DNA from 4 places in the Salipaludibacillus agaradhaerens genome. Region 1 is predicted to be linked to each of the others. Evidence: riboswitches for the same ligand, from Rfam matches in the RefSeq annotation. Region 1 holds a riboswitch; each other region holds the start of a gene.

Evidence for each region. Region 1 has a riboswitch for cyclic di-GMP ahead of BK581_RS19930 (anti-repressor SinI family protein). Riboswitches for the same ligand answer to the same signal wherever they lie in the genome.
Region 2: another riboswitch for cyclic di-GMP. It lies ahead of BK581_RS14585 (pyridoxal phosphate-dependent decarboxylase family protein); the one in region 1 lies ahead of BK581_RS19930 (anti-repressor SinI family protein).
Region 3: another riboswitch for cyclic di-GMP. It lies ahead of sda (sporulation histidine kinase inhibitor Sda); the one in region 1 lies ahead of BK581_RS19930 (anti-repressor SinI family protein).
Region 4: another riboswitch for cyclic di-GMP. It lies ahead of sinI (DNA-binding anti-repressor SinI); the one in region 1 lies ahead of BK581_RS19930 (anti-repressor SinI family protein).

What each region holds. Positions count from the first base shown of each region.
Region 1 is NZ_KV917378.1:1,895,986-1,903,725, reverse strand. Features, by position in the region: gene opp4C (oligopeptide ABC transporter permease) at 1-65, shown strand, start outside; gene BK581_RS09025 (YpjP family protein) at 384-1,016, shown strand; gene BK581_RS09020 (response regulator transcription factor) at 1,321-2,022, shown strand; gene BK581_RS19940 (transposase) at 2,036-2,512, opposite strand; gene BK581_RS20570 (transposase family protein) at 2,472-2,810, opposite strand; gene BK581_RS09010 (NADP-dependent oxidoreductase) at 3,073-3,990, opposite strand; gene BK581_RS09005 (VOC family protein) at 4,042-4,380, opposite strand; gene BK581_RS09000 (LysR family transcriptional regulator) at 4,516-5,418, shown strand; cyclic di-GMP riboswitch class I at 6,319-6,413, shown strand; gene BK581_RS19930 (anti-repressor SinI family protein) at 6,448-6,612, shown strand; gene BK581_RS08990 (N-acetylmuramoyl-L-alanine amidase) at 6,807-7,740, shown strand, end outside.
Region 2 is NZ_KV917378.1:3,117,862-3,125,601, reverse strand. Features, by position in the region: gene BK581_RS14595 (type 1 glutamine amidotransferase domain-containing protein) at 1-580, shown strand, start outside; gene BK581_RS14590 (glutamine--tRNA ligase/YqeY domain fusion protein) at 856-2,505, opposite strand; cyclic di-GMP riboswitch class I at 2,888-2,975, shown strand; gene BK581_RS14585 (pyridoxal phosphate-dependent decarboxylase family protein) at 3,063-4,721, shown strand; gene BK581_RS14580 (methyl-accepting chemotaxis protein) at 4,715-6,409, shown strand; gene BK581_RS14575 (class I SAM-dependent rRNA methyltransferase) at 6,515-7,720, opposite strand.
Region 3 is NZ_KV917378.1:641,377-649,116, reverse strand. Features, by position in the region: gene BK581_RS02990 (peptidoglycan DD-metalloendopeptidase family protein) at 1-688, shown strand, start outside; gene BK581_RS02985 (bactofilin family protein) at 698-1,126, shown strand; gene BK581_RS02980 (DUF2207 domain-containing protein) at 1,400-3,121, shown strand; gene BK581_RS02975 (glutathione peroxidase) at 3,234-3,716, opposite strand; gene BK581_RS02970 (3'-5' exonuclease) at 3,824-4,429, opposite strand; cyclic di-GMP riboswitch class II at 5,055-5,137, shown strand; gene sda (sporulation histidine kinase inhibitor Sda) at 5,160-5,366, shown strand; gene BK581_RS02960 (YozQ family protein) at 5,463-5,636, shown strand; gene BK581_RS02955 (arginine deiminase) at 5,844-7,076, shown strand; gene rlmN (dual-specificity RNA methyltransferase RlmN) at 7,331-7,740, shown strand, end outside.
Region 4 is NZ_KV917378.1:972,355-980,094, reverse strand. Features, by position in the region: gene BK581_RS04690 (DUF4190 domain-containing protein) at 286-657, shown strand; gene ispG (flavodoxin-dependent (E)-4-hydroxy-3-methylbut-2-enyl-diphosphate synthase) at 920-2,026, opposite strand; gene BK581_RS04680 (hypothetical protein) at 2,135-2,494, opposite strand; gene BK581_RS04675 (MFS transporter) at 2,616-3,821, shown strand; gene BK581_RS04670 (DUF1002 domain-containing protein) at 3,899-4,774, shown strand; gene BK581_RS04665 (NfeD family protein) at 5,118-5,747, shown strand; cyclic di-GMP riboswitch class I at 6,112-6,212, shown strand; gene sinI (DNA-binding anti-repressor SinI) at 6,257-6,382, shown strand; gene BK581_RS04660 (helix-turn-helix domain-containing protein) at 6,486-6,728, opposite strand; gene BK581_RS04655 (helix-turn-helix domain-containing protein) at 7,200-7,523, opposite strand.

The DNA of each region.
Region 1 (7,740 bases):
TATTATCGATTAATTTCGTAGGGGATGGACTAAGAGATGCGTTTGATCCTAAAATAAGGTCTTAATCACTATAACGATAATTTTTCAGATGTTTAGAGATTGATAGTTATGTGGATGAACGCCACTAGCATCAATCTCTATTTTTGTAAGTAGTTTAAGTGAGATAACCAGAGAGGTAAATGCATTTGGACGTGGGAGCTAACGGGCGGTCAATTCCTGGTCGACTTAACTACCAATAATCGGGATAAAAAATAAAAAATCCCACTAATTAATGGTTCCTTTTATAGACTTTTTAAACAAACATGATAAAATAATAGTTAATAGCATTGTAGTGATGATCATGAGAAATGCCCATAGGTCTGATGTCAAAGAAGGGGTATCCTATGAAACTAGGACTAAAAAAAATATTTGCCGTTTTAGTGACTATTTTTACCTTGGGATTTTATATCCCACCAGTTGACCTGAGCAACGATGCTGAGAAGGAAACAGATGATCTCCTTTCTTCTACGAATAGTTCGGCTGAAAAAGAAGAGTCGCTCTTAACGGATATTGGTCAGGAGAATGACCATGAGGAAAGTCTTTCAGACGTGGACTTCTCCGAGCTTGAAAAGAGTGACAATTATGTTCATCTATTTACCGAACTGGCCAAAGAGCAAACGTTACATAAATTAGGGCCACGTATTAGTCACAAAGTGGAGGACGATATTTTACTAGAAGTATTCCCATCTATGGAAGAAGTGATTACTAGTCTATTAGATGAGTTGGATGATGAAGAATATCCTTATTTAGAAATAGATGAGCAAACTTCCTCATACTACGGGGAAAAAATTTTTAATATATACGATAATCAGTCAAAAGAAGACGTAGTCAGGTTCCATGTTAGAAGAGATTTACGGCCTAAAGACGGCTACTGGTTTAACTTTCATTACCATTTGAGAGAAGATAATTTTGAAAAACATCATAATCTAGGCGACATCTATTGGGACAAAAATACACCGCCAAAATGGATGACGTAAGACAAGAATGTGCCTCTTGATGAGCACATTCTTTTTATATATGGGGTTCATTTATCCATAGGTAGAATCACTTTTTTATTTAGTGACTGGGACAGTCACTTGTTTTTTTCATATTGGGTAAACAGATATTAGAGGAAGAAGCTTCTTTTCAAATTTTCTAAGTATTTTACCGAAATAAATAGGAGCTAGATATTCTGAAATATCGGCCGGAAAGTATGACGTCTAGCTAGTGCATGAATAGGGATAATTGACGCACGGATGTTCACTATATAGATCGGTGACTTTCATAGAAAGGGTGGCAGAGGTGACGAGAGAGAAACTATTGATCGTGGAAAATGATATTTACATAAGAGAGGAAACATTTACTTATTTACGAAATAACGGATACCATGTTAACATGCTGGAAAATGTGGGGGAAGTCATTAGCTATATAGCTAATGAGAGCCCACATCTTATTATATTAGAAGATCGTTCACCACATCATGAAGGTATACACTTATGCAAAAAGATTAGGGAAAGCTCAGACGTATCGATCATAATGGTTAGCCATTTAAAGACATCCGTGAATAAAATTGAAGGTTTAAACGCTGGTGCCGATGATTATTTGACAATGCCATACGACCTTGAGGAGCTAGAGGCACGAATAAATGCAAACCTACGAAGAAGGGCCTTAGAGAATAGTGAAATTGCGTATCTTAAGGCAGGCAGGATAACTATTGATATGAAAAGTTTTCAAGTTTTTTTGGAAGGTGAAAAAATAGCACTCTATGCTAAGGAAATTCAACTATTAATATTTTTTATGAAGCATCCTAACCAAGTTTTTAGTACGGAACAAATTTATAATCACATTTGGGGAGTTGAACACCATGGGGATCTAAAAACGGTAACAGTTCATATTAGAAATTTAAGAAAAAAAATAGAAGCTAATCCTGCTAAACCAGACTATATTCAAACGGTCAGAGGGTTTGGGTATAAATTTAATAAAAATTGGGTAATCGGAAAATAGTGTGGAAAGAGGGTTAAAAGATGCCCTCTTCCATAGCCTTGATCAATGTGGAAAAATCAGCACCATAAATTTCTTCAAACACCCATTCATAGCCAGTTTGTCCCCAATTAGGGAATTGATCAGGTAACATTTTTCCGAAAGTAACTTCAACTTCTTTGAATTTCTTTTTCTTTTTTACTTTACGATAGCCTCGTGTAAATAAAATTTTTGCTCTAAGGGCTTCGAAAGAATAACCACGACCAACATGGTTCATTGTCTTAATTAAACGATTCAGGGATTCTGTATAGGCGTTTGTAATGGGTGAATTGAAATAGTTGAATATCTCCTCTTCCCAATTATTCATTGCCTTAATCAGATCCTCAAAATAAGCCATTAATTCTTTAGGTACATTTGAAAGCCAGTTTTGGTAAAGTTTATAGGCATCATTGATTGATTCAGCCTCATAAATTTCAAAGAATTGCTCTTTTAACTCGTATGCTTGACCCAGCAATGGAAACATCAGTCCATATTTGTAGTTTTATTTGATCATCGAAGTCGTTAAGGTCTTTACGCCTTGTAAGAAGCACATATAGGACCCTCATGAGTTGCCTGCGCTCTTTGGCTGACACATTTTGACGATTAGTCTTTCGTATTGGCAAATCCTCAAAGAACGTCCCATTGCACTCTCGACACTTATAACGTTGTCGTTTGACATAAATACCCACACGTTTTGCGTGCATTGGTAAGTCAACGAATAACTGTTCTTTCTTACCATGCTTATACAAGTTAGGAATGGTACCGCATTTCAGACAGTGTGAGGGTGGTGTAGGACTTGCTCTACTAAGAATCGGTAATCACTCTCACTCTCTGTCATATCAAGAATAATAAAGTTTGGCAGGTGGAGCATATTGGTTATCATTTATTTTTTTCCTTTCATGATAGTTGAATTAATCCGCCTTACCTTTAGTTGTTAAGGATTAAAGAGAAATGAAAAAGAGGTTGTCACCAAAAGTAAATTTTTGGGGACAGCCTCCAGTTATCAGTCTCTAAAAATACGGTTTAACAACATATCTAGTCGATTGTCAGTACAATTTTTCCGTAACCGTGACCAGTTTCGACTTCTCGATGTGCCTTTACAACGTCATCAAGTGGGAATGTATTTCTAATGTGTATGTTTATCTTCCCTTGAATGTAAAGGTTAACGAGTTCAGAAAGGCGTTCAGTTGAACGTTCGCTTCGTATAGGGCGAACACCAAGTTCCTCTACGAGATCGAACGCAACAATTGTGCCAATACGCTTCTTGTTTTCGACAAGCTTCACTGAGGCTTCCAAAGCATCACCCCCAGCGGCATCAAAGGCAACGTCTACACCTTTCGGGGAGAGTGAACGTACTCTGTCGACAAGTCCTTCTCCATAGGTAACAGGGATTGCACCTAGTGAACGAAGGTAATCGTGATTGCGTTCGCTGGCGGTGCCGATGACTGTTGCTGCTCCCCATGCTTGTGCCAGTTGTATTGCGAAGGTACCAACTCCACCAGCTGCAGCGTGAATCAATACGGTGTCCCCTTTGCCAACCTCTAGCTCACGTAATGCCGTGTGAGCGGTTTGGCCAGAGGCTGTTATAACACCAGCATGCTCCCAAGACATACCCTGTGGCTTTTGTACAATCTGATCGATACTTACGACTACATATTCGGCATAACAAGTCATTAACGCCCAGCCTAACACCTCATCGCCGATATTAAAGCCTGTGACATCTTCCCCGACATGATCGATAATTCCAGAGAACTCGTTGCCAAGAATCTGTGGGAAAATGATCTTTAGTCCCGGTGGTGTCCAACCACTACTGCGTACAGCACAATCAAACGGTTGGACGCCAGCAGTTTTGACCCGAACTCGAACTTGACCTGCTCCAACTTGTGGGTCATCAAATTCCATTACTCGCAACACTTCCGGAGGCCCATAACTAGAAAATGCTGCTGCTCGCATATAACATCTCTCCTTTTCAAACTTATAAAAAGTTATTGAATGTTTGTTGTGTCAGCTGAAAACCTCAACAGTAAATCCACCAGGTGCTTTAACATAGAAAGTCCAACGATGAGTCCTTCTTGGCGGTTTTACATTATAACCATCATCCTTTAACCGTTGATTGATTTCATTTACATGCTCTTGGCTCTCCTGTTCAAAACCTATATGAAAAGACTTGGGGTAGTTGTCATTGGAACCTTTCATTAAGGCGAGCAAAAATCCATCTTCATCGACCATTATAGCGAATGAATCGCTATGATTACCTTTGGTCTGAACGTTAAAATATTTTTCGAAAAATTTACGAGTAGCATTAACGTCAGTGACAGTAAGATTCATGTGGTTTAGTTTCATCGATTACACCTCCTTCTTGCAAGTAAAATCTGTTGTTATCTTGTAATAATTATCTTATGATAAACAATAAATAAATTAAAATATATATATTTATATAAATATATAACCTTGAGTATATTAATAGGAGGAGCACAAATGGAACTGTTGCAACTACAATATTTTCGAATTGTTGCCAGGTTAGAACATATGACAAAAGCGGCGCAAGAAATTCACATTGCGCAACCCGCTCTTAGTAAAACCATTGCCCGATTGGAAGAGGATTTGGGTGTACCATTATTTGACCGTAAGGGAAGGAATATCCGACTCAATTCGTTTGGAAAGGTATTTTTGAAAAAAGTGGAGATTGCACTTTCAGCACTTGATGAAGGGAGACAAGAAGTCGAGGATCTTGCGGGGATGGAACGAGGGCGTGTTTATTTATCAACAACCACTCATAAATGCTTTTCTGACCTCATAGGCTCTTTCATATCGGAGCATCCTGATATTAAACTCCAAATCAGCCAAGCTTCAACATACGAAAAGGTGAAACAACTAAGAAATGGCGATATCGATTTTTGCATTACTTTTCCACCACTTGAAGTGGAGGGAATAAGCGGGCAATCCTTTCTCACTGAAGAAATATTACTAGCTGTTCCTTTCACGCACCGATTCGCTAACCGGAATAGTGTTGACCTGAGCGAGTTATCTGACGATGCTTTTATAAGTATAAAAGATGGGAATCCGTTTCGGGCAATGACGGATGATTTTTGTAAAAAAGAAGGTTTTACTCCAAATGTAGTTTGTGAAGTTGACGAACTTTCTGCAATAAGTCATTTCGTTCGCACCGGTATTGGTGTTGCTTTTTTGCCAGAAACTTTAATAGAAGATAAAAATGTACCTTTTCGCCTTTTGCATATTGATAAGCCATTTTGTCAGCGTACCTACCAAATAGCATGGCTCGAAGATCGCTACTTGTCCATTGCGGCACGTAAATTTCAAGATTTTGTGTATCATTATTTTAGCGAATTTCGCAAACTAAACAATCAACCTTCACTTTAAGCAATTTTATCAGCCTGAGGCATAAGGAACCTGTTGATTATGAACAGTCAGGTTCCTATATTTTAATTTAAAAAGAAAATATTTTAAGGTCTTCTACACGATTATCCGAATACGCTAAAAATTTAAATCCGTGATAGTAGATACTGAAATGCCATTCATCTACTGCTTTTCCTACAGGGACTCTTCCATATTCCTGTCATATGAACTTCTTTTATAGACTGCCTGATAGTAATGGATTTAAGCAGTTACTTTTACAAGTTTAATTACAAGATTTTTTAGCGGAGTCGATTTCATAATGATGTTTTTAAAGCAATAACACGAATATTTAATATGCGGATGATAAAACGAACCTTCAATCAGTGGGTTTTTTGTTCTTCTCCCACTGATTGGTAAATGAATCAATCAGGACATTAGCCTCCGTTAGTTCCCGCCTAAATTGATTTACCTCTCTTCTCTATTTTGAGCTGGGAGCTTCACGGACGGTAAAAGTGACTGAAATGTAAGACGGCGACTCCCAGAGGATTAAGTGCAGTCTAAAGATCCACTTTTGCGAGGATTTACCGAGCAAAAGTTAGCTGAAGACAAGCCCTCGGGAAAGCGTCCGTTTGAAGTGAAGGTCACTTTCATGATTCGAATTTTGAATTGTGAAATTCATTCAGGACTTATACAAATAGAAATTATGTTACCATGGCTTCCGGAAAAAAAACGCAATGTAATACTTTATCTTTTATTGTCGAAATTACTATAAAAGGGAATAGACACTAAAAAAATAGATAAAAGAACTACTTTTTTTCTGTTTTTTAACTTGTATTTAACCTTGACTAGGTATACTTCAAATTACAGTTACACATCATGCTGATTCTCAAATGCTGTGACAATATTTTAAAATTAAACCTTCCTACTAGTTAAAGGCAAACCTGTTTAAAGATAGGGACGCAAAGTTACGGGTCTAAGGGTCATTTGCTTGTATGATCTATGATCGCCGGACCGCCTATTAGGCAAACGTGGGAAAGGAGGTCTAAGGAAGAGATGGAAAAGAAGTTACACTCTACCTTGGATAGAGAATGGGAGAGGCTAATAAGAGAAGCACGTCAAAGAGGATTAACACCTCATGATGTCCGTTGTTTTTTAGCAGAGAAACAGCGAGAAAAAAATGTATATGATATTAAACAAGTGAGTGGTGGTAACTCGTAAAAGACTATATGAGAGTTAGAAGTTGTATCTAAAGCTTTATTTTAAACGTTTATCGTTATGATAAGCGTTTTTTAATATGCTAACAACTTGATCACGCCTATTTGTTTCTACTTAAAGACACTTGTCCTGTCATTTTTAATGACGGTGCATTAACTATAGTGAGCGACAAAATGACATTTAAGGAGGCTCACCACATGGTAAGGATATTTATCGATCCCGGTCATGGTGGTTCTGACAGTGGAGCAACAGGGAATGGCTTAGTAGAAAAGGAAATTGTGCTTGATATTGCGATGAGGTTAAGAGAATTACTGAACATGTATCAAGGTGTTCAAATTAATATGAGTCGAGAGGATGACAGCTTCGTTTCACTATCAGAAAGGGCCGATATGGCGAATAGCTGGAATGCTGACTTTTTTGTTTCTATTCATACCAATGCAAGTGGTGGTGAAGGATTTGAATCGTACATTTGGAACGGTGAGGTGCCTGATCAAACGATAAGGTATCAACAGGTTATTCACGAAGCTATTATCAATGAAATTGATGTAGTTGACAGAGGTATGTTAAGCGCTAACTATGCAGTACTGAGAGAAACAACAATGTCGGCTCTTTTAACGGAAAACTTGTTTGTTGATAATGAAAGTGATGCCGAGAAATTGCGAGATGATGCCTTTTTAGACCGTATTGCACAAGGTCATGCAACCGGGATTGTGAACGCATTAAATATAGAAGAAAACGGATCAGATGGATCTGATGGTGATCAACCGACAAATGACACGATTGCGTCAGTGCAAGCGACATTAAATGAGCGTTACGGTTTAGCCATTGCCGTAGATAATATTTTCGGTCCAGAGACAAAAGGGGCACTATTACGAGGCTTCCAAACGGAGTTAAATGTTCAGTTTAATAGAAATATTCAGGTGGATGGCATTTGGGGACCTGAAACACGTCAAGCAGTTGTCAATGTTGGTCGAGGAGCGAGAGGTAATATAACGTGGATTTTGCAAGCAATGTTATACGGTTCAGGTGTTTCTCCAGGTCCAGTGGATGGTATTTTTGGCCCGCTTACGGAAAATGCAGTGAGGACGTACCAACACAGACTTAGACTACGTGTCGACGGCATTGCGGGGC
Region 2 (7,740 bases), 1.2 Mb from region 1:
TGCCGCACCTTATGCCACATTTGTTAAACACGGCTTTGATGTCACGGTTACAAGCATTGAGGGTGGGCAAGTCCCCCTTGACCCGAACAGTCTGCCTGATGAGGAAAAATTTGAATGGCAAGAAGCACAATCAAAGCTTACTAATACAGAGAAGTTATCAGATAAACATATCTCTGGGTTCGATGCCGTCTTTATACCTGGTGGTCACGGCACCGTTTTTGATTTTCCTGAAAATGAAATGCTGAAAAGACTCCTGCAAGAACACGCAGAAGACGGGACGATTCTTGCATCGGTTTGTCATGGACCGAGTGCGTTTGTAAATGTTACGTACAAAGATGGCACCCCTCTCGTCCAAGGGAAAAAAATAACGGCCTTTACGGATGAGGAAGAACGGGAAATGCAATTAGATGATGCCGTTCCTTTCTTACTTGAATCAGAGTTAAAAGCCCGTGGCGGCAAATTTGTCCGTGGCGATAAATGGAGCGATTATTCAGTGCATGACGGTCAGCTTATTACTGGTCAAAACCCAATGTCCAGTCAAAGCACGGCCGATAAAGTGGTTGAAGCATTAAGAAACTAAATGTAAGTTTCGGTAAGTGATATAGGCGTCTCCCCCTTTTTAACATTTGCTTGTTGATAACCTATTATCAACATGTGGGGGAGACGCTTTTTGCGTGGCGTCACTTGGGGGAATTAAACGTGCCGGCTTATAAGGCATCATGCTAAAAGAGGAGATGACCACTCAAATCGAAGGGACAGAAGAAATAATCTCCTGCCCAAGTGTTTTCTTTATTTTTTGTCTGTACACAGTTCGCTAGCTACAAGCTTTTGTTATCTGCCCTTATTTTGCTCCGCTTATAACTTAAATGAACTTTTTAACTCAACAATTCGGTTGAAGACAAGCTTATCTTCATGAGAATCTTTCGGATCAACGTTAAAATAACCGTGACGGAAAAATTGGAATTTATCATTCCCTTTGACGTCAGCCATGTTCGGCTCTACATAGCCATGGACAACGTCCAATGACTCAGGATTAACGGCATCAAGGAAGTCGTCACCGCTTTTTTCATCATCAATTAAGGAATTATATAAGCGGAATTCGGCTTCTTTCGCATGAGTTGCTTCAACCCAATGAAGTGTCCCTTTCACTTTACGTCCTGTAAAACCACTGCCGCTCTTCGTCTCTGGGTCATACGTACAGCGAAGCTCAATGACATTGCCTTCCTCGTCTTTAATGACTTGCTCACATTTAATAAAGTAAGCATGCTTTAAACGCACTTCATTACCTGGAAAGAGGCGGAAGTATTTTTTTGGCGGGTTCTCCATAAAATCACTTTGCTCAATATAAATTTCCCGTGAAAAAGGAATTTGCCGTGTCCCCATCGTTTCATTCTCAGGATTAACCTCAGCATCCAACCACTCCACTTCCCCTTCTGGATAGTTCGTAATGACTACTTTCAAGGGTTTTAAAACGGACATCGTGCGCGGTGATTGTAATTTTAAATCTTCACGAACAAAATGCTCTAGCATGCGTACGTCTACAAGATTGTCCGCTTTACTTACACCGATCTCGCGGCAAAATGTTTTAATAGAATCAGCGGTAAATCCACGGCGTCTTAGGCCTGACAGGGTAGGCATTCGCGGATCGTCCCAGCCATCCACATAGCCTTCATCCACGAGCTGTTTCAATTTACGCTTACTCATGACCGTATTTGTCAAATTCAACCGAGCAAATTCAATTTGCTTTGGCGTACCTTCTATTTCTGTATGTTCCACTACCCAGTCATACAATGGCCGCTGATCCTCAAACTCTAACGTACAAATGGAATGTGTTACACCTTCAATGGCATCTTCAAGTGGGTGCGCATAGGAATACATTGGATAAATACACCACTTGTCACCGGTATTATGATGTTCAGTATGAGAAATTCGGTAAATGACAGGATCTCGCAAGTTAATGTTCGGTGATGACATGTCTATTTTAGCCCGAAGCACCTTTTCTCCATTGGCAAATTCACCTTTTCTCATCTTTTCGAAAAGTGCAAGGTTTTCGTCAACACTCCTGCTTCGTGACTCACTTTCTTTACCTGGCTCAGTTAAGGTACCCCGATACTGGCGGATTTCTTCCTGTGTTAAATCTTCTACATATGCGAGGCCTTTCTTAATGAGCAATACGGCACGTTCATACATCTCTTCAAAGTAATTAGACGCATAAAATAAACCGTCCCATTCATAACCAAGCCACTGAATATCTTGTTTAATGGCATCCACAAACTCTTGGTCTTCTTTCAATGGATTTGTATCGTCAAACCGAAGATTCGTCTTGCCGTTAAAAGCATCTGCCAACTCAAAGTTTAAGACGATTGATTTGGCGTGACCGATGTGCAAATAGCCATTTGGTTCTGGTGGGAACCGTGTCACTACATGCTCGTAGGTTCCTTCATCCAAGTCCTCTTGCACAATATACTTAATGAAATGTGATGAATTATTTACATTTTCACTCATGTCTCTACACCTTTCTATCACAAAAGTTCTGTTCATGATTACCATCTTTAAAATAGTCTACATTTTTAGAGCCACTTTATTAACATCGATACGACTGAGCAGTCGACAAAAGTAACTAATCTGTTTAAATAACATGTCTATTATTCGTTATATCATAAATAAGACTGGATATCTATGGATGACCTTACTTTTCACTCGTTGCGTAATTTCATTTATTTCTTTTTTGTAGCCATCCCCTCTGAAAGGCCTAATCATTCACTAATTATCCATGACCTAAAGATAGGACTTACAAGCATTTAATGGCATATTTTGTGACAAATGTGTAAATGTATTGATTACTTTAGTCCTATTGTGATACTTTTAATTATGTTCAATATAACACAATAATAATGGGCAAACCTGTTGAAAAACAGGGACGCAAAGCTCCAGGTCTAACGCTTTTAAAAAGTTAAGATGGCTGAGTTGCTTAACATATTAGCGTTTTACGTATGTTACCGGACCCCCATTATTAAAGTGGGGATTTTTTTATGTTTAAAAATATGATTGGAGGTTACTGAATGAAATCACTTAATGACGTGCAAAAGCTTTTCCCTAGTGAAGATGGCAATCGTGAAAGCAGAGAGAATTTCCTGCAATTAATTACCACTCTTCTAGAAAAAATGGATGGGATGAAGCGTCCAGATTACGCTAGTTTAGGACATGAGAAACAGCGTGAAACAAATTTTTATCAGCAGCTCATCCAAACAGCTGAAGTCCCCCTACAGGGTGAAAGTCTGTCTCACTTAGTAGACAGTATGACAAGCTTAATGACAGGGCACCCCTATCATTCCCGATACTTTTTGACGAATGTCCTTCCGATGGCAAGTATTCCCGGACTCATAGGTCAACTAACAGCCTCCCTATTGAATGGGAATAATTTATGGGATGTTTATGGTCCGGCCGGTGCGGAGGCAGAAACGAAAGTCATTGCCATGATGTCACGTATTGCTGGCTTTGATGTCAATGAGAGCTGGGGATATACAACATGGGGTGGACAAGGAGCTGTCTTTACGGGACTCCGCCTTGCTATTGCAAAACATTGTCCTGATGCAGTGGAGCACGGTGTTCCTGATAATCTGTATGTGTTCTCCTCTGAGCAAGCCCATTATAGTTTAATTAAATCAGCTGAAGCCACTGGTATTGGACGAAGCCATGTGATTAAGGTTCGTACAAAGCGAGATCACGCCATGGACGAACAAGATCTTGCCTCTAAAATGGCAAAAGTGATTGAAGAAGGAGGTAAACCTGTTTACGTTGTGGCTACAACTGGTACAACTGATAACTTTGGTATTGACAATATTCAGGCAATCAAAGATACGACAAATGCCCTTACAGATATGCATGGCTTACCTCCTGTTCATATTCATGCTGACTCAGCTCTCGGAGGATTCTATGCCTTTTTTAACGCGTACGATTTTAAGGTAAATCCGTTAAACTTTGAAGAAAAGGTGCTTACTGGATTGCAGATAATCACCTCTAAAATGCAGCATTTACACTTAGCTGACAGCTTATGTTTTGATTTCCAAAAGCTCGGTCAAACACCTTATGCAACCAGTCTTTTCTTAGTGAAAAACAAAGAAGATTTGTCATTAATTGATTTAGATGCTGCCGAATCACCATATGTCGGTGACAGAGGTTACGGTGACTATCACACAAGCTACACATTAGAATGCTCACGAATGGCCAGCTCCATTGCCATTATGGCAGCGTTACAACTTTTCGGGGTAGAAGGTTATCAAATACTGTTGGCTAACTATGTAAGAGTCAATCTTGTTTTTCGAGAAAAGCTTCAAGCAACTTTACCTGAGTTATGTGTCACGAATCCATTAAACCCCGGTCCTGTGACAGCCTTTAGGCTGTATAGCAAGACTAACAATTGGGAAATGGAAGTAGAGGGCCAGTTAACGAAAGAACAAATAATGGAAACAAATAAAAGAAATGAAGCTCTCTTCGAATATTTCGGTGCCCATAGAGCCCGTATTTTCCTAGGTGACACAAAGAAATTTGATCTTGTCCCATGTAAAAATGATGGGGAATTGCAGCCGGTTTACGTCTCTAAGTTTTTTACGATCTCACCTTATACGGAAACAGATCACATTCCTGACGTGATCACCTTTATACAAGAAGCGGTAGAAGCAACTAAATCAACAGAAAGTGAGGTAACGTTCTCATGTTAAACGTTTCATCATCGTTATTTAAAAAGTTTCTTCTTGGTATTATGGGACCTATGATTCTCTTTGCTCTCATCTTTAGCAGTGTCATATATTACTTTTCCAGCCAGTTAATTGATGATTATGTGATTCCTAGCTTTGAAGACGCCTTGACAGTGAATATGAGCCTGATGAGCGATAGTATTGACAGTCAATTAGTCCAAGCGGCTCATGAAGGTGACAGCAATGCCCTTGCAGAACTTCAGAGTGAGGTTAACAGTTTCCAAGAGTCTTCAGGTGTAGCAAATGCTTACGTATTGGGTCAATCAGGTAATGAAGAGTATATCATTGCCTTAAGCCAATACGATGAGACGATGGAGACCTACACCTTCTCTGATGATATGCACACAGCTATGGGAGGAACGGATGCTATAAGTGAGATCTATGAAGATGAATTCGGAACATTTAAATCTTATTTCTCACCAGTTGAAGGAACGGAGGCCATTTTTGGATTAGATCGTGATGCCTCATTTGTGAGTGCAGCTAGTACCCGGGGAATTATCATATCTCTCATCCTAGCTGGCGGTATGATTATCGCCTCTATCGTGATTTCTATTGTCATTACTCGTAAAATCAGCCTACCTGTTACAGCACTGGCAGACCATGCAGAAAAGGTGGCACAAGGCAACTTAAACATTGAGGATATTGACGTCACGTCTAAAGACGAGTTAGGCCAGCTATCGGAACATTTTAATAAAATGGTTCGTGACTTACGTATGATGATTTCCCAAGTTGGGGATAAAGCAACCCAAGTGGCTGCCACATCGGAAGAACTTTCTGCGAGTTCCGAGCAGACGAGTGAATCCATCTCCCATGTAAGTGAAACGATTCAAATGATCGCATCCTCATCAGGGGATCAACAAGAACGTATGGAAGGCTTAAATGATTATTGTAAAGCTTTGTCTGTTGAGATGGGCGAAGTAGCCAATGAAGCGGCAACCACAGCTCAAATGTCAGAAGAAACGGCCCATGCTGCTAAAGAAGGCGCTACTTCTATTGATCAAGCGATAACCCATATGACGGCGATTAACGAGCATGTTAGCCAATCTGCAGATGTTGTCTCAAAGCTGCAAGAAGAGTCGCGTGCAATTGGTGAAATTGTAACGATCATTACTAGTATTGCCGACCAGACGAACCTCTTAGCTCTTAACGCCTCAATTGAAGCAGCTCGAGCAGGAGAAAATGGGAAAGGCTTTGCTGTCGTAGCTGATGAAGTACGAAAATTAGCTGAAGAATCTGGAACTGCCGCTAATCAGATTAAAGAAAAAATCGAACAAGTACAAAATCAAGCTATCGCTTCTGTTGAAACTATGACTGAAGGGTATCAAGCTGTGAAGGAAGGTACTGAAGCTGTTAATCAAGCTAATGAATCGTTTGAAAGAATTGAAAAAACAGCGATCGATTCCTCTAACAGAGTTAATAGCATTAAAGAAGCATTGGCGATGATGGACGAAGCTATTTCCGTTAACGTTAAAACCATTTCTGAATTAACAGAGATATCCAACGACGTTTCCAGTAGTATTCAAAGCGTTTCTGCAACGAGCGAAGAACAAACCGCTATTATGGAAGAAGTGGCTAGTGCGTCTGAATCATTGTCTAAAATGGCTGAACAATTACAACATTCGGTTCAAAAGTTCAATACAGAGAACAAATAATAGCATTGAACACCTTCAAAAACCTAGCACGGGCAAAATTGCCTCAGCTAGGTTTTTTGGTGGTAGATCTCATATTAACATCATGCTGTCAAACCCGCATGAAACTTATTCTTCCTCCCAGTGACCCAGTCGATTAATGATAGCGACTTTTAAATAATTACCCTCTGGATAGTCTTGATTTATGCGATAATCTTCTGGAAGACTATGCGATTCTAAAATTTTATAGCCTACCCCTTCTTCTCTAAATGATTGGTCGATAACTCTACGAAATTTTTTTCGACTCACACCAGCATGGTTCATAGAAGCAACTATAATGCCATTTTCTTCAGTGAGGCGAATGGCTTGCTGTAATAATCCTAAATAGTCTTTTGCAGCGCTAAATGTATATTTTTTAGATCTGGCAAAGCTAGGCGGGTCTAAAATAACAAGTCCATAACGATCGCCCCGCTTCTCCGCCCGTTTGAAAAAGGCGAACACATCCTCAACGATAATGTGCTGATTGGCTGGATCTACTTTATTAATACTAAACTGTTCAATCGTTTTCTCCCGACTCCGATTCGCTAAATCGACACTTGTGGTTTTTTCAGCACCGCCTAACGCAGCAAATACTGAAAACACACCTGTATATGAAAACGTATTAAGGACTGTTCTTCCCTTTGCATATTTATTAAACAGAGCTTCACGAACGTGTCGCTGATCCATGAACACCCCGACCATTGCACCTTCATTTAAATAGACAGCAATGTTCACATCGTTCTCTTTCACGATAAGTGGAAACTCTCCCCGTTCCCCCATAATAAAATCATCGTCTTCTACATATTTACCATCGGTAGCAAATCGCTTCTTCTCGTAGATCCCCCGATAGGCAGAATGTGACGCGAGAGCCTCTATAATCGTCTTTTTAAAGCGGTATATTCCTTCACTGTACCAATTTATCAAATAGTAGCCGTCAAAATAATCAATTGTCAATCCGCCAATACCATCCCCTTCTCCGTTAAAGAGACGAAAAGCAGTAGTACGCTCGTCTTCAAAAAACGGACGCCTCCTTCCAAATGCCTTGATCAATTTACGTCGGAATAGCCCTTCATCAACAGCTTCATCTTTTTTATCGGTGAGAATCCAGCCAAGTCCTTTATTTTGCAAGCCATAATAACCTCTCCCAATAAATGTTCCTTCTTCGTCAATAACATTTAGAATTTGTCCTTCTTCAACGAGTTTGTTTGGGTTAACAACTGCTTCTTTAAGTAACAGTGGATACCCAGCTCGATACTTTTTTGAAAAACGCATATTTATTTTAATGGTCGTTTCCATCCATATGTCCCTCCGTTCAT
Region 3 (7,740 bases), 1.3 Mb from region 1:
AGCCACGGCTGTGCAAGAAACAGTGGAGGAATTTAAACAAATTGAAGAGCTTTTGAACGACCTAGATTTAGACCTCCCTTCTGAAACAATTGAGGAAGATGGAAGTGGGGGTTTAGAATTTGAAGAGAATCCAGATATATCTTCTCTTAATCAAGATATACACAGTGATTTAATTGCTATACATTCAGAGTTACCAGAACTATTGGACGACTTTGAAAGTACAGTGGATGCTTTAGTGGCATATGAGGAACAATTACGAACGGTACCAACTCATTTTCCGGCTGCTGAAGGACGCATTTCTTCAGAGTTCGGTAATCGAAGTGATCCGTTTACTGGGGCTAAAAGATTCCATTCTGGAACAGATGTAGCTGCTCCGTTAGACACTGAGATTTATGCAGCCGCCGACGGTGTTGTGACAGAAGCTGTTCGAGAGGATGGTTATGGTAATAAGATTGTGATAAGTCATGGTGACACATATGAGACACTATATGCTCACTTAAACTCAATGGACGTTTCTGTCGGTGATGAGGTCAAAAAAGGAGATTTCATTGGCGGAATGGGTACAACTGGAAGAAGTACAGGTGTTCATTTACACTATGAAATCAGGCGATATGGTGAATTAATTGATCCTTATAAATACATGACCTTCCATCAGCAAGAAAACGATATTGATGAAGACGAAAGTTGAGGTGGCACTATGTTTTCAAATAAGAAAAATGAAAAAAAATTAAGTGAAGTTTCTACGATAATTGGCGAAGAGACCGTGTTTAAAGGAAGTTTGGACGTTAATTCGAGCGTCAGAATTGATGGCCAAGTAGATGGTGATGTGACTTGTTACGGAGATGTTACAATCGGGAAGACAGGTCGTGTTGAAAACGACTTAAAGGCTCGTAATTTATTTTTAGCTGGGGCAGTAAAAGGGAATGTAAAAGTTGAAGGCAAAATTCATATTTATGATACTGGCTCATTGGAAGGCAAGGCTGAAATGAGTACGATTATTATTGAAGAAAAAGGGAGATTCCACGGGGAAAGTATTATGACTGGTACCGTATCATCCACTGAAGAATCTTCTAAAGTTCTAGAGATAGAAGAAGCGAAAGCACCCAAAAGTGATTCCTCATCTTAAATATTAACATCATAAACTAACCGCCTTGTGTTCTGACAACACAAGGCGGTTAGTTTATGAGGCTAAAATATGAAACTTATTCAGAAGTTTAGCCTTTTAAAATAAATGAATTAAGGAGCAGGCAATATGACATGTTTATCACAGGTAACCAGCCTTAAACCTCCCTGCTCAAAATGGAGAGTGGGAGGTAATGTCCTGCTTGATATGTCTTGTTGTTAGAGAATATGAAACATTTTGGTGGAAACTACCGTATGACTATAAGAGGTGAGTTTTATGTATAAATTTATTTTAACGTATGCAGCAGTTATCATGATTATAGTCGGTCTTCCTACTATCGCAAAAGCAGCTGACTATTCAATTGAGGAAGTCGTGATCCATGCACACATTCAAGAAGACGGTAGTGTGTATGTAGAAGAAACTTTTTTATACTCATTTACGGACGAATTTAATGGCATAATTAGAACGTTAAATCCTAAGAAAGGAACAACTATTCGTGATATTGAAGCTTTCGAAAACGGAACACCTTTAACTATTGACACAAAGCATGATATAGAGCACTATATTTCTCGCCATGGGCATAACGAGAAAATTGAAATTGATATTCATTATCGTATTGATAATGGTATGGATTTTTATGAAGATATGGTCGAATTTTACTGGCCTTTTTTCGATAGTACTAATGAATCTACTTATGAAGATCTAACAATCGCTATCTATCCTCCAGACAAAAGCGCTAACACATTAGCTATTGGCTATGATGAAGGAGAAAACACAGAAATTATTCAGGAAGACGGCTCAGTTATTTTTAGCATGGGGGAAGTGAAGTCAGGGAGAAATGGTGATGTACGGGTCGCTTTTGATAAAGTACTTTTCCCAGGAGTATCTGTTACAAAAGAAGGCTTTCTGGAAACAGACATAAGGAGTGAACAAGAGGAGCGGGCCGATGAAGCTGCTACATATGCTGCACGGCAGCATATAATAAAACATACGGCTTTTATTGCCTTACCGATAATAGGCCTTATATATTTTATCGTTATTCTCACTGTTATAAAAGGGAATCACCATAGAAAACAAGCTGTCAATTATTTGCAGAATAATGATGAAATACCGGTAACAGACATGACCATGCCTGAAACAATCGTCTTTTATAACCGCTATGCAGTTACAGCGGAAGTGTTAACAGCTTCCTTGCTAGATCTCGTGCGACTTAAAAAAGTGGAACAACTAGAGAGCAACACATTTCGGTTGAAAGACAGAACAGATTTAGAAGAAGACGAAAAAATATTAGTATCTTGGCTATTTGATGACATAGGAGACGGAGAAATATTTAAGTTAGCTGACTTCAATGCCTATTACACTGTTGAAGATAACGGGACCCATTTTGAAAAAAAGCAGACTTCATGGACACAAGCTATCGTTAATAAACTAAAAGATAAGAAACTAACAGTTAAAATGGGGAAGCTCCGCTCTTTACTAGCTGTTTCAAGTTTACTACCGATTGGATTGGCGATTGCATGTTTAATGTACAAACTTATTTTCCCGTCTATTAGCGCCGTGGTGATAAGTCTCTTCATTTTAGGATTCACAATTTTTTATACCCCAAAAACAGAGAAGGGTTGGTATGTCCATTTAGCTTGGGATCGTTTTTATAATCATCTATCACAGATGAATACGCAAGATTGGAAGAAATGGCCTCAAGAAAAACAAATGAAAGCCTTCGTATTTGGCTTAGGCGTTCACAATCATTCTGTAGAGAAAATAGCTAAAGAGATTCAATCATATTTAGATAATATTAATAAGCTGTCTTTAAAGGGACCGTCTTCAGATATATCGAACGGAGTAGTCACATTTATGCTGGTCGGTATGGCCATTAACAAAGACTTTAAACGGACTGTATCTGCCAATGAATCTGCTGGTTTAGACAGTAATGGAAACAATAGTATTGGTGGTGGAACTGGAGTTGGGGGTGGCGGAGGAGGTTCAGGCGCATTTTAATTAGTTTCATTTCTTTCTAACGATGTAAGGTTTAAATCTCCTTTAAAAAAGCGGCCCGTCAATTATGGGCCGTTTCAGTTAGTGCGAGTATCCGATTCTCATTTAGTGGATATTAAGATTGAAGTAATTGATTTATATCAGTTTCTATTTTTTTTGGGGAGGTCTGAGGGGAATATCGTTTAATAACCTCACCATCTCGATTAATAAGAAATTTAGTGAAATTCCATTTTATTTCTTTACTTAACATCCCTTTTTCTTTTTCCTTCAGGTGTTTGTAAAGTGGATGTGCTGAAGGGCCGTTAACGTTAATTTTCTTAAATAATGGAAAGGTAACGCCGAAATTGATTTCGCACGCAGATTCCATTTCATCATCCTCTAATGGTTCTTGGTTCATAAATTGATTAGAGGGAAACCCTAATACTTCTAAACCATCAGCTTTATATTGTTCATAAAGAGCTTGTAATTCTTTAAATTGCGGTGCCAGCCCACACTTCGTCGCTGTATTCACAATGAGAACAACTTTACCTTTATATTCCTCTAGACTTACCTCATCACCATTAGGCTTTTGTACAGTGAAATTATGAATTGTTGTCATTAGCGCGCTCCTCCTAAATAAACACTATTACACTATTTATATTTAATCACTTGAGAGGTTAATCTAGCAAGAAACATGCTTCGTTTCTTTGAACATAATTATTGTCTTCATTTTGCTAATTGTTTCTTTTTATTCATGGCCGGCGTCAGAGAAAGACCAGGTGAGAGGATACCGTTGTAAAGCTTGATTTTTTCAAAGAAAGCGTCGTTTTCAAAAGTATTATGTATTTCAGCTGCTTTTAGTACGATTTGTGCGGCTACTTGGGCATCTTCAAGAGCATGGTGATGATTAAATGTCATATCTAATTCAGCTGCTATCGTATTAAGCTTAAAATTGTAAAACTCAGGCCATGTTTTTTTCGCAATAGCCACGGTACAATTGTATAGCATTGAAGGGTAAGGCAAGCCAATAGCTTGTAAGGAGCTCTTTAAAACGCTTATATCAAAAGAAGCATTATGAGCTACGACTAAACTATTTTCAAAGTAATGAGCGAGATCAGACCAAACATCACTAAATAATGGGGCGTTCTTAACATCCTCCCATGTGATTCCATGGACTCTCTCACAAAAGGGATCAAAGTATGAATTTCTCGGTCTGATAAGTGTGTAAACTTCATCAACAATACAATCGTCAATAACTTGAACTAGTCCAATGGCGCAAGCACTATCACGTTGCCTGGAAGCTGTTTCAAAGTCAATCGCTATAAAATTCATTAAAAGCCTCCTAAAGAACATACGTTTCCTATAGAATATCAGCTCTATCGGCAAAATAAAAGGGGGACATTACATTCTGACTTAGAATTGGTCATATAGTGTTATCCGAACACCACTAACTTGGTTTACTTTGACACCGAATCATGACAGAGACACTGTCTATATTAATAACGGTAAGTTCGTAGCGACGTCACACCCTTTTATGCGAGTTGAGTCATGTTTTTCTTTTTTAATAACGGACATTTTTTATTAATTTACAATAATATTCGTTATATGGAGCGTGACATTGGATTATGACATTCATTCAGTTAACTAAATCTATTAAAAATTGGTATTATATTAACCAGGTAATAGTGAAAAGTAACAGTTTACATATTCTAATAATAAAAAATGCCTTTTAATGGGACTTATGACTACCCCTACGGCTTAATTATTCAAAAATAATGGGGCTATATTTAAGTTATTTCTCATCCTTTTGGACGATATTTCCCCAATTCATAAAAAAGTAAGTTAAATCACATTTTATTTACTATAAACTATGATATAATACCTTTTGATATTGGGATATTTTTGCATTACTAATATGAACAGTTAGTGAGTAGAGGCATAAAATTAAGGGATTTATACTACTTACGGGAGCGATGAAAAACTATTTGTAATTGGGCACTTGAATAGTTTGGAGCTGCTAGTGCAACCGACCTGAGTAAATAAAGAAGGGGAGGTTTGTACATTGACTTCATCAATTAAGCGTTTAAATAGCGATCAATTATTGGAAGTGTATACACATGCGAAAGAACTTGGCTTAGAAACAGAATTCATTAAAATACTTGAAAATGAATTAGAAAGTAGAAAAATATATACTAAAAGCCATACACCTACAACACCTAATTGTCGTAAAATAAACCATGTGGTAAGTAAAACTCATTACTCCAGTTAATGTCACAAATACCGTTTACTTTTCTCCTAACTGTTCGCATAGTTTTCTTTACTTGCTTTCATACTAGTTATAAAACCAAGTAAGGAAGGTGATTTTATGCGAAAAAAGAGTAACCTTACAGGACATGTCGTGGGGGATAGGCACTTCCATTATGAAGATGACAAAAAAAAGGATGAGTTTTCTAGTGGTGTGTCAACGGTTCATGAACAACTGGAAGATAGTTATAACGTTGGAACAGTCGATCATAAGAAAACGGATAATAACAAATAATGATTCACTGATCTTAATCTCATTTTTTTAGCTTAACTGTTATCTTTTATTACCTCCATTTATAGCGGAGGTAATTTTTGGTTTTAAGATGTTTATAATAAAACATTATCGGAAGGTTATTTAACGATTATCGCGCAAATAATGTTAAGAGGGTATAATTAAGGTATATTTCTTAAAATTAGATAAGTCAGAAAGGAAGATTAGTTTATGACAACTCCCTTTAGGATTTTTTCAGAAATTAATGAGTTAGAGAAAGTGATTGTGCATCGGCCCGGAAAAGAAATAGAAAACCTATCCCCAGAGTATATGGAAGAATTATTGTTTGATGATATTCCTAATTTAAGAATTGCGCAACGTGAACACGATGAATTTGTAAAAGCTTTATCATCAAAAGGGGCAGAGGTCGTCTATTTAACAGATATGGCTACGGAAGCGCTTAAAGAAGAACATGTCAGAAAAAAATTTATTACTGAATTTCTTCATGCCTCATTAAAACATTTGAGGTATGACAGCGGTATTTATTATAGCTTAGAAGAATTTCTAGTATCTAAACCACCTGCTGAACTCGTTGAAACAGTGATTAGTGGCGTTAGAAGAAATGAAGTGGATGTGAAATCGGAATACTTGATGGCTGAGATGATTAATCATGATTTTCCGTTTTATTTAGATCCTTTACCAAACATGTATTTCACTAGAGACCCCGCAGCTATCATTGGTGAGTCTATTTCCTTAAATTTAATGGACCAAAAGGCTCGCAAGAATGAGACGCTATTCTTAAAATATATCGTAAAACATTCCCATGATTATGTTAATAAAGATATACCTATTATTTATGATAAGGACGATGGTTTTCCTATTGAAGCAGGTGATATTCTCATCTTATCACCGGATGTTATAGCAATTGGTATTAGTGCACGTACAAGTCCCCATGCCATAGAAAAATTATTTAGAAATTTAAGAACACTGAAAACAGGCTTTAAGAAAGTAATTGCGATTCAAATACCGAAAAAAAGAGCTTTTATGCATTTAGATACCGTTTTTACACAAGTTGATATTGACAAATTTACGATTCATCCCACTGTGATGAAAATTGCCGCGGAAATGGACATTTACATCCTTCAAGAGAATAAAGACGGTGAGATCGAAGTAGAAAAAAGAAATGACTTAACAAAAACACTTAAAGAATGTCTTGCACTTGAAGAGGTGACACTTATACCAGTCGGAGACGGTCAAGCTATTGAAGCGGCACGAGAACAATGGAATGACGGCAGTAATACATTTGCCCTTGCTCCAGGGACAATCATCACATATGATCGAAATTATGTCACAAACGATACGTTAAGAGCGCACGGGATTAATGTGATTGAAGTTCCCAGTTCCGAATTAGCAAGAGGTCGTGGAGGACCGCGTTGTATGACGATGCCATTAAAACGAAAGTAATGTATTCCTCCCCTATGCGTCATTTTAATATATGATTGTTCTTAAAAACGAGAGGCATCGTGTAAATAAGTATAAAGCTGTCGTGTAACACCAAATCTTGCTTGAATTGTGAGATGAAAATTGAGATAATAGCTGTTGGTTTAAAAAGAGGATCTCGTATTTTATGAGTCGTTCACATAAAAGATGTCTCAGTTTGAACTACTAAGATTATTGGTAGAGCTATCATTATAAATAAAGTGAAATGAGGGGTTAAAATGACGAAACCATCGATTTACGGTTTAACATTTGACCAATTAAAAGAGTGGTTTACAGAAAAAGGGGAAAAGCCATTCCGCGCTTCTCAAGTGTGGGACTGGTTATATATCAAGCGTGTTACCTCATTTAATGAGATGACGAATTTAAAAAAAGACTGTATTCAATTACTTGAAAATCATTTTGTGATTCAATCACTTCAATTACATTCAAAGCAAGTTTCAAGTGATGGCACTGAAAAATTCCTATTCAAACTAAGTGATGGTAATTTAATTGAAACTGTATTAATGCGTTTTGATTACGGTGCTTCCGTTTGTGTGACAACGCAAGTAGGGTGTAATATTGGGTGTAGTTTTTGTGCAAGTGGCTTATTGTCTAAAGATCGTGATTTAACCAGTGGTGAAATTGTCCA
Region 4 (7,740 bases), 920 kb from region 1:
TTAAAGGAGTTGGTCTCGTGGAAGAACAAAATGTATTTATAGGATTGTGTTATGGCATATTATTTAGTATCCCGATATGGGTATTCATTATTTTATTAATTTCCGTCATGATATGAAAAATAAGCCAGATGGTCGCTAAATTACCTTTCATTTATGGTGTGTTAAAACGGTTAAGAGTTCGTGATACTCAAATGTATTACATAGTTTGTTTAATGTTTCCTCTCATGCTTTTGGCACTCGAAACTCATACTAGGTGTACAGCCTTGTATGAAGGAGGGAAATGTTATGACGCAAAAATATAATCCAAATGAAACAAAGTCATGTGAAGTCGCACCGCCACATCAAAAAAATGAAAATTATCGTGAGGAAACAGCAGCAGAGTATGCAGTAAACCCTGGAATGTATAGGGAGCCAGATGACACAGTTGAAAATAATGAACAGGAACAAGATACTGGCGCAGGTAAAGGCGTTGGTGCATTAGGGATCGCCCTTTCAATCGTAGCACTTTTTTTCTTGCCGTTACTTTTTTCAATAGCAGGAATTATCTTAGGAGCTGTTGCGGTCAAGAAAGATCAAAAAGGGATAGGTTATACAGCAATTGTTATCGGGGCTTTTGCGTTAATTATTAGTATGTTTTTTGCACCATTTGTAACGTGATTTAGCAAAAGATGATAGAGGCTGGATATTGATAAAGAGGAGGGGACACAACAGGATTTTAGTTGTCCCCTCCCTTTATTATGCATTAAATATCTCTATGAGCAGAAACGACGGCAGACTAGCTATTGACATCATATATTAACTGTTCAACCTATACTCAGCTATATAACAGCCATTTGCATACAAAAAACGAGACAAGAGATAAATCTGTCTCGTTTCAAAAGGGGTTGTTAGCTAATACTACAAAGATAAAGCTTAAGAACTATACCTTCTCTTGTTCTTTTTTCTGTTTTTCTTCATGTTCTTTCGCTAACAAATCAATTTCCTTTTTAAGCTCTTCAACCATTATTTCTTCCGGTACTTTACGAATTGTTTTTCCTTTTCTGAAAAGTAAGCCTTCTCCTCGTGCACCTGCAATCCCAATATCAGCTTCTTTTGCTTCTCCAGGTCCGTTAACTGCACAACCTAAGACAGAGACCTTAATCGGCGCTTTGATTTTCTGAATATATTCTTCCACTTCATTTGCAATACTGATTAAATCGATTTCAATTCTTCCACAAGTTGGACAAGAAATAAGTGTCGCTGCATTAGCAGCAAGTCCAAAGGTTTTAAGGAGCTCTTTTGCTACTTTAACCTCTTCAACAGGATCTGCGCTTAAAGATATACGAACTGTATTTCCAATTCCTTTACCAAGAAGAATACCAAGACCTGCAGAGCTTTTTATCGTGCCAGCAAAAAGGGTACCCGATTCTGTAATCCCTAAATGGAGGGGGTAGTCAAATGTTTGAGCAGCTTTTTCATAAGCTTCTACTGCTAATGTGACATCTGATGCCTTCATTGAGACAATAATATCATGAAAATCAAGATCTTCTAGAATCTTTATGTGGTGGAGGGCACTTTCAACCATACCATCGGCTGTTGGATAACCATATTTTTTTAAAATGCGGCTTTCTAATGAACCAGCATTTACACCAATTCGGATAGGAATCCCTTTTTCTTTCGCTGCATTTACGACTGCTTCTACTTTTTCTTTACGACCAATATTCCCAGGATTAATTCTAATTTTGTCAGCGCCGCCTTCAATCGCTTTTAATGCAAGCTTATAGTCAAAATGAATATCTACGACTAAAGGAATGTTGATTCGCTTTTTAATTTCTGGGATAGCCTCAGCGTCTTTCATATGAGGGCATGCTACGCGAACTATTTGGCATCCGGCTTCCTCAAGCCGATTTATTTCAGCAACAGTTGCGTCTACATCATGAGTTTTGGACATGGTCATACTTTGTATAATGACCTCATCACTACCTCCGATTGTTATCGGACCTACTTTGACAGGCCGTGTATTTTTTCGATGTGTTATTTGGGTCACAAATCATCGCCCCTTTAGTTTACTTAAAACGTGATAAATAGTGTTTATTCTTTCAGTCATCGTATTACATTGTAACAATCAGGGGACAATTGTGGCAAGAACAAATAACTATTCGTTGTCCATTTCCCTATAAACAGGAAATTTATATGCATTTCCTGCTGATAATTGATAGGGAACTACGCCAGGATTTAAAACTTCAAAATCGGTTAATACTTGTTCTACTGATAATGCGAAAGTATCGCTAGGATGAAGCTGTTGGACAATACTATAAACGCTTTGGTTCTCTTCTACAATAACCTCTTGGTAAAAGAGAGTGTTCTCATTATCATGATCAGTACTCTCGGCTGTATTTAAATGTTGCTTTGATTGGGTTTGCTGCTCAGGGATAGTACCAGCTGATAAATCAATCCGAACACTTATCCCTATGATAATAATAAGGCACAATAATATGAGGGGGCGCATTGTCATGTGATCCTCCTTTTTTCTATCAGACTCTAGTAATTAAATATGTTTTTTTTAAAAAAATATGTCACGTTATTTGAAATTAGTCTCTTGGAAAAGATGATGATGCAAGAAAAGGAGCTAGGATATGGCGCGATCTGTGGTAGTTAGCACATTAGGTATGTTAACGTTTATCATGATTATTGGTAATTCAATGTTTGTACCAGTTTTACCTGATATGGAGATAATGTGGGATGTAACTTCAACACAAGCTGGCCTCATTTTAAGTGTTTTTTCTTTATCGGCAGCCATTACGATACCTTTAACAGGGTACTTGACTGGACAATTCTCAAAAAAAACTATAGCGACATATGCGATTGCAATCGTGATCGTAGGTTGTTTAGTAAGCGCCTTGAGTGGTAGTGTACATGTCAATTACGCTTATCCAATGCTGCTAATGGGAAGAGTGGTGCAGGGGATAGGTGCTGGAATAGTGGCCCCTCTTCCATTTATGATAACTGCGGAATTGTTGGAAAGGGATGACAGGGTTAAAGTGCTAGCAGCTATAGAAGTTTTTAATGGTATAGCAAAATTAGTGAGTCCGTTCGCTGGTATGTTTACGATCCAATATGGAGGAAGTTTTTTATTTATTTTCTATATGGGTGTGTGTATTTTAGCAATAGTATTACTTTTATTAGGAATAAGAACGATAAAACCTACTCCTTTGCGGACTTGGAAGAGTTATTTTACAGCGCTAAAGCACATTGTTTTCCATCGTATTAAGGATGTATTTCCCTTGATTTTTATTGGTGGTGGAGCTATGTGTTTGCTATTTGGTTTTCTGACATATTATTCTTATGAGCTTGAATGGATTTACGGGCAAACTGGCATGACTAAGGCTTTTTTATTCACTTTACCATTGATAGGGCTCATAATAGGCTCAATTTTAACAGGTAATCTAGTAGAACGTTATCGTAAAATTAATCTTGGAAACATTTTTAAAGGGGTCACAATTCTTCTGGCAATATGCTTTTTTCTATTGTTATTACATGAAACATTGTGGTTACTTATTATCATAACAACATTGATAGGGGGAAGCTCAGCCGCCATTTTAGTAATATGTAACCTTCTTATAACTGAAAACGTCTTAAAAGAGGAGAGAGATATAATCGTGTCTTTATACAGTATGGTACGTTTCATAGGGGTGGGACTTGGTCCTCCATTATTTACGGTACTTATGTATAATGAAGAGGCTATGTTTGTTAGTTTGTTTACCGTCATGGTCTTATTGGGGATTGTCTGCCAATTTCTTTTAAAATGTCGGTTGCTGCCGAGTCATATGCCTAACAAGTGACTCTCTTTTTTCTTCTTACTTATATAACGTTTTTCTGGTAGTGTGTAGATTAGATTATTGAAAAGAGGGGTATGAGAATGAGAACACTTTACAAGACAGCTGTTTCAACTTTTGCTATTTGGTTGTTGTTTATATCAGTCGCTTTTGCAGATGCGGCTCCTGGAGATGAAATTGTGACGCTTGGTGATGATTTGTCTCCACAGCAAAGGGAAACATTACTTAATGAAATGAATGTTAATGAAGATGAGGTACTTATAGTCACTGTAACAAATGAAGAAGAACATCAATACTTAGGTGATTATATAAGTGCTTCTGTTATTGGAAGTAATGCTTTATCTTCCTCGAAAATTACACTTTTAGATCAAGGTGAAGGGGTTGATGTGGAAACAAATCGTATTACTTGGGTTTCTGAAGGAATGTATGCTAATGCTTTAATTACTGCCGGTGTAAAAGATGCGAATATTTACGTTACAGCACCTTTTAATGTCTCAGGTACTGGTGCTTTAACTGGATTAATTAAAGCGTATGAAGCGTCCACTGATGAGGTAATTCCTGAGGATCAAAAACAAGTGGCAAATGAAGAATTAGTTAAAACAGCAGAGCTTAGTGATGAATACGGTGTAGAAGATGCAACTGAACTTATGGCTCGTATTAAAGAAGCACTTGCTGAGGAAAATATAGAGACAGAGGAAGATTTACGTGCTTTAATTCAACGAATTGCAGGAGAGTTAGGCATGACTCTAACTGATGAAGAATTAAATGGTTTAGTCTCATTATTTAATCGTATGAAAGATTTAAATATTGATTGGGACCAAGTGCAAAATCAAATTGGTAAAATACGTGAAAACATTGGTGATTTCTTAAATAGTGAAGAAGGTCAAGGATTCATACAATCTATTCTTGATTTTATCTCAAACCTAATTGATATCGTGAAAGGTTGGTTTAGTTCTTAACAGAAAGAACACTATTTTTACTAAGTTAACTCAATTTAGCTGGAATGTGTGAGTAGGGAGGGGAAACTAAACCGTCCCTACTTTTTTTATCACAGATAGCCGTCCGTAAAATGCTCACCTCGTAAATCTATTTAAGCTAACGGACGCGAATGTGCGATTCACTCAACTACCAACCGGTGGGGAAATACGAAAAATTCTCATTGATGAAGGGCGTTTTATTAAACATAGCAAAGTGATTTTCTTCTCATGCTGAAACTTTTTTAGTCAATGTAACGTAAATGATTTTAGAATAGAAAATTTGATACAATAACGTAAAGACTGCATTTAGGAAGGAGGAAGTATTATGGAATTTTTAGACTACGCTGCTTTTGGTTTTTTTGTTGTTTTTATCGCTACCCTCTTCATATTTGGTGAGATGATGGTACGCACTAAAGGATTGTTCGGTGTAATAGGTGTCGTCATTATGGCGATTTATTTTTCTTATCATGTAACCGCAGGAGACAGTTTGTGGATAGTCATACTTTATCTAATCGGTCTATCGTTAATCATCTTTGACGGGAAAGTAACGACAGATGGCACGATCGCCTCTTTGGGGATATTGTTGATGGTATTGGGGTTAGCAATTCCTGCTCCTGGATTAACGTATGGGGCACTTGTTTCAATGGCCTTCTTAATAGCTGCTCCTTCATCTTACCTATTCACAAAAGTTTTTCCACGTAGAAATATGTGGGATAAGATGACGCTGAAAGATAGATTGACATCAGAACATGGTTATAATTCGATGAATGACAGTTATAAAGAACTAGTTGGTAAAACTGGGATCACAAAAACACCTTTTAGACCTACGGGAACCGTAGAGGTTGACGGGAAACTCTACAGTGCAACGTCAGATAACCAATGGATTAAGGAAGATGAGACAGTGAAGGTTCTTTCAGTGGATGGTACACGTATCGTTATAGTACCTAAAAATTAATGGCTGATAACTTATATAAAGCCGATAATTTCAAAGGAACTGCACTAATATGTGACAAATTATATAGGGCGAAATAAAAATTCATTAAAATTTTTTTAAAAATAGCATACTTACGATCTAGTCATAATTCATTGTAAATATGTAACAATGCAAAAAAGTATGTCTATTTATGCATTTTTTTCGAAATATGTTCCTGAAAACACAGTGAAAAAGCACTTATGTAATGAATATTTAATGTTGGGTAGGCAATAGGGATGAATTTTAATATTATGACATTTTTCGACATACTTTTCACCTGAAAGTTATTTATAATTATCTCTGGCTCCATCGAATGTCACATTATTTTTTTCGAACCAGATCTTCTTCTAGTCAACGGCAAATCTATTGAAAAATAGAGACGCAAAGTTACAGGTCTAAGGAGAGTTAAAGGAGTTTACCTCTCTCTATGATGGCTGAACTGCCTAGCGGTGTTTATAATGGTTTGTGCGAGAGGGGATCATGTAATTATAATGGCTATTGATGAAAAACAACTTAAAGATTGGGAAGTGCTTCTTAATCAAGCAAAGGACATGGGTTTGACAGTAGAAGAAGTGAGAGAGTTTTTTGTGAAGAAAAAAGAATTAAAAACAATATAAGATAAGGCTTCTTCAAAATATTTTGAAGAAGCCTTATCTTAAACTAGCCTGAGGGTTACGTGGACTATCCTATATCATCCAATACTTAAAATCTAATAGGGTATTAGACCGATCGTTCTTCCATTGCCGTCATAGAACGGTCAATCGTTCTTTCTTGATAAAATAAGGGTGTTAAGGGTAGATCTAATGTAATAAAGATACGTCTAACAATTTCAATGGATGGATTTTTCTTTTTATTCCGCTCTAAGTAACTTAAGTATGACTTCGAAACGCCTGTTTTTCTAGAAAGCTCAGATAATGTAAGACCTTTTTCCTTACGTCGATAGCGAATCATATCACCAATCATTGTTATCCCCCTCTCATGCAAAGTTTTTCCCTCATATTGTTCATTATATAGCACAATGGTCATTTGTTAAAAAAAGAAATAATGAGCAAAATGGAGTATATACGACATTGAGAACGAATTTAGTTCTTTATATGAGTATTTTGACGATTTTTGAAGGTTCCCATTTAGTAGGAAATCTTTTATACTAAAATTATATTCTTTATTAAGAACGCGTTATATTTTGGCTAATTATAGGCCTTAATTATTTTATTGTAAAAGTTTATTCATAAATAGAATGCCGTGTTACCTTAAGGGAATAAGTGTGAGTAAAACTCATTGATTTTGACATGATGACTTTCGGGAGATTGCAACACACTGAAGTATAACGAAGAACGAGAGGTTCATTTTTCCACCACTTCATCACTTTGAGGAGTTAAAGCGAATGAGGGAGTTTAAAGCGATAAAGTGGCGGTAGCGACTAAAGTGAACATATTATTTTTGTTGTATCTTCCATTTGTTAAATTCTAAAAACTCTTTAAATTCATCTTTGGATACGCCTGATTCCATTGCTTCTTTCACGAGAGATTGCCATTCTGCATCCATTTGTTTGTCGTCTGTAACATCATCATGCAATAAAAGATCCATTTTTATGTTAAGTACATTAGCGATTTTTTCTAGAAACTGAATGGATGGATTCGTTTGAATGTTTCTCTCTATAGCACTTAAATAGGATTTCGCTACCCCTGCTTTTTCCGCTAATTCGGTTAGTGACATACCAGATTCTTTTCTATATTTTTTAACTCTTTCACCAATCATCGGATATCCTCCTCTATATACTCATATTTACACATCAAATTATTATCTATCTTACAAGAACATGTCATGATTATTTATGTGATAAAAAGTTCACTATTAAGTTTTAAGATGTTCGTTATAAGGGATACATTCTTAATATATCATATTTTTACTGATTGAGCTTTCTTTTCTTAAATTTTTTAAAGAAATGTGTAATAAGTAATGAGGTAAGCGGTAA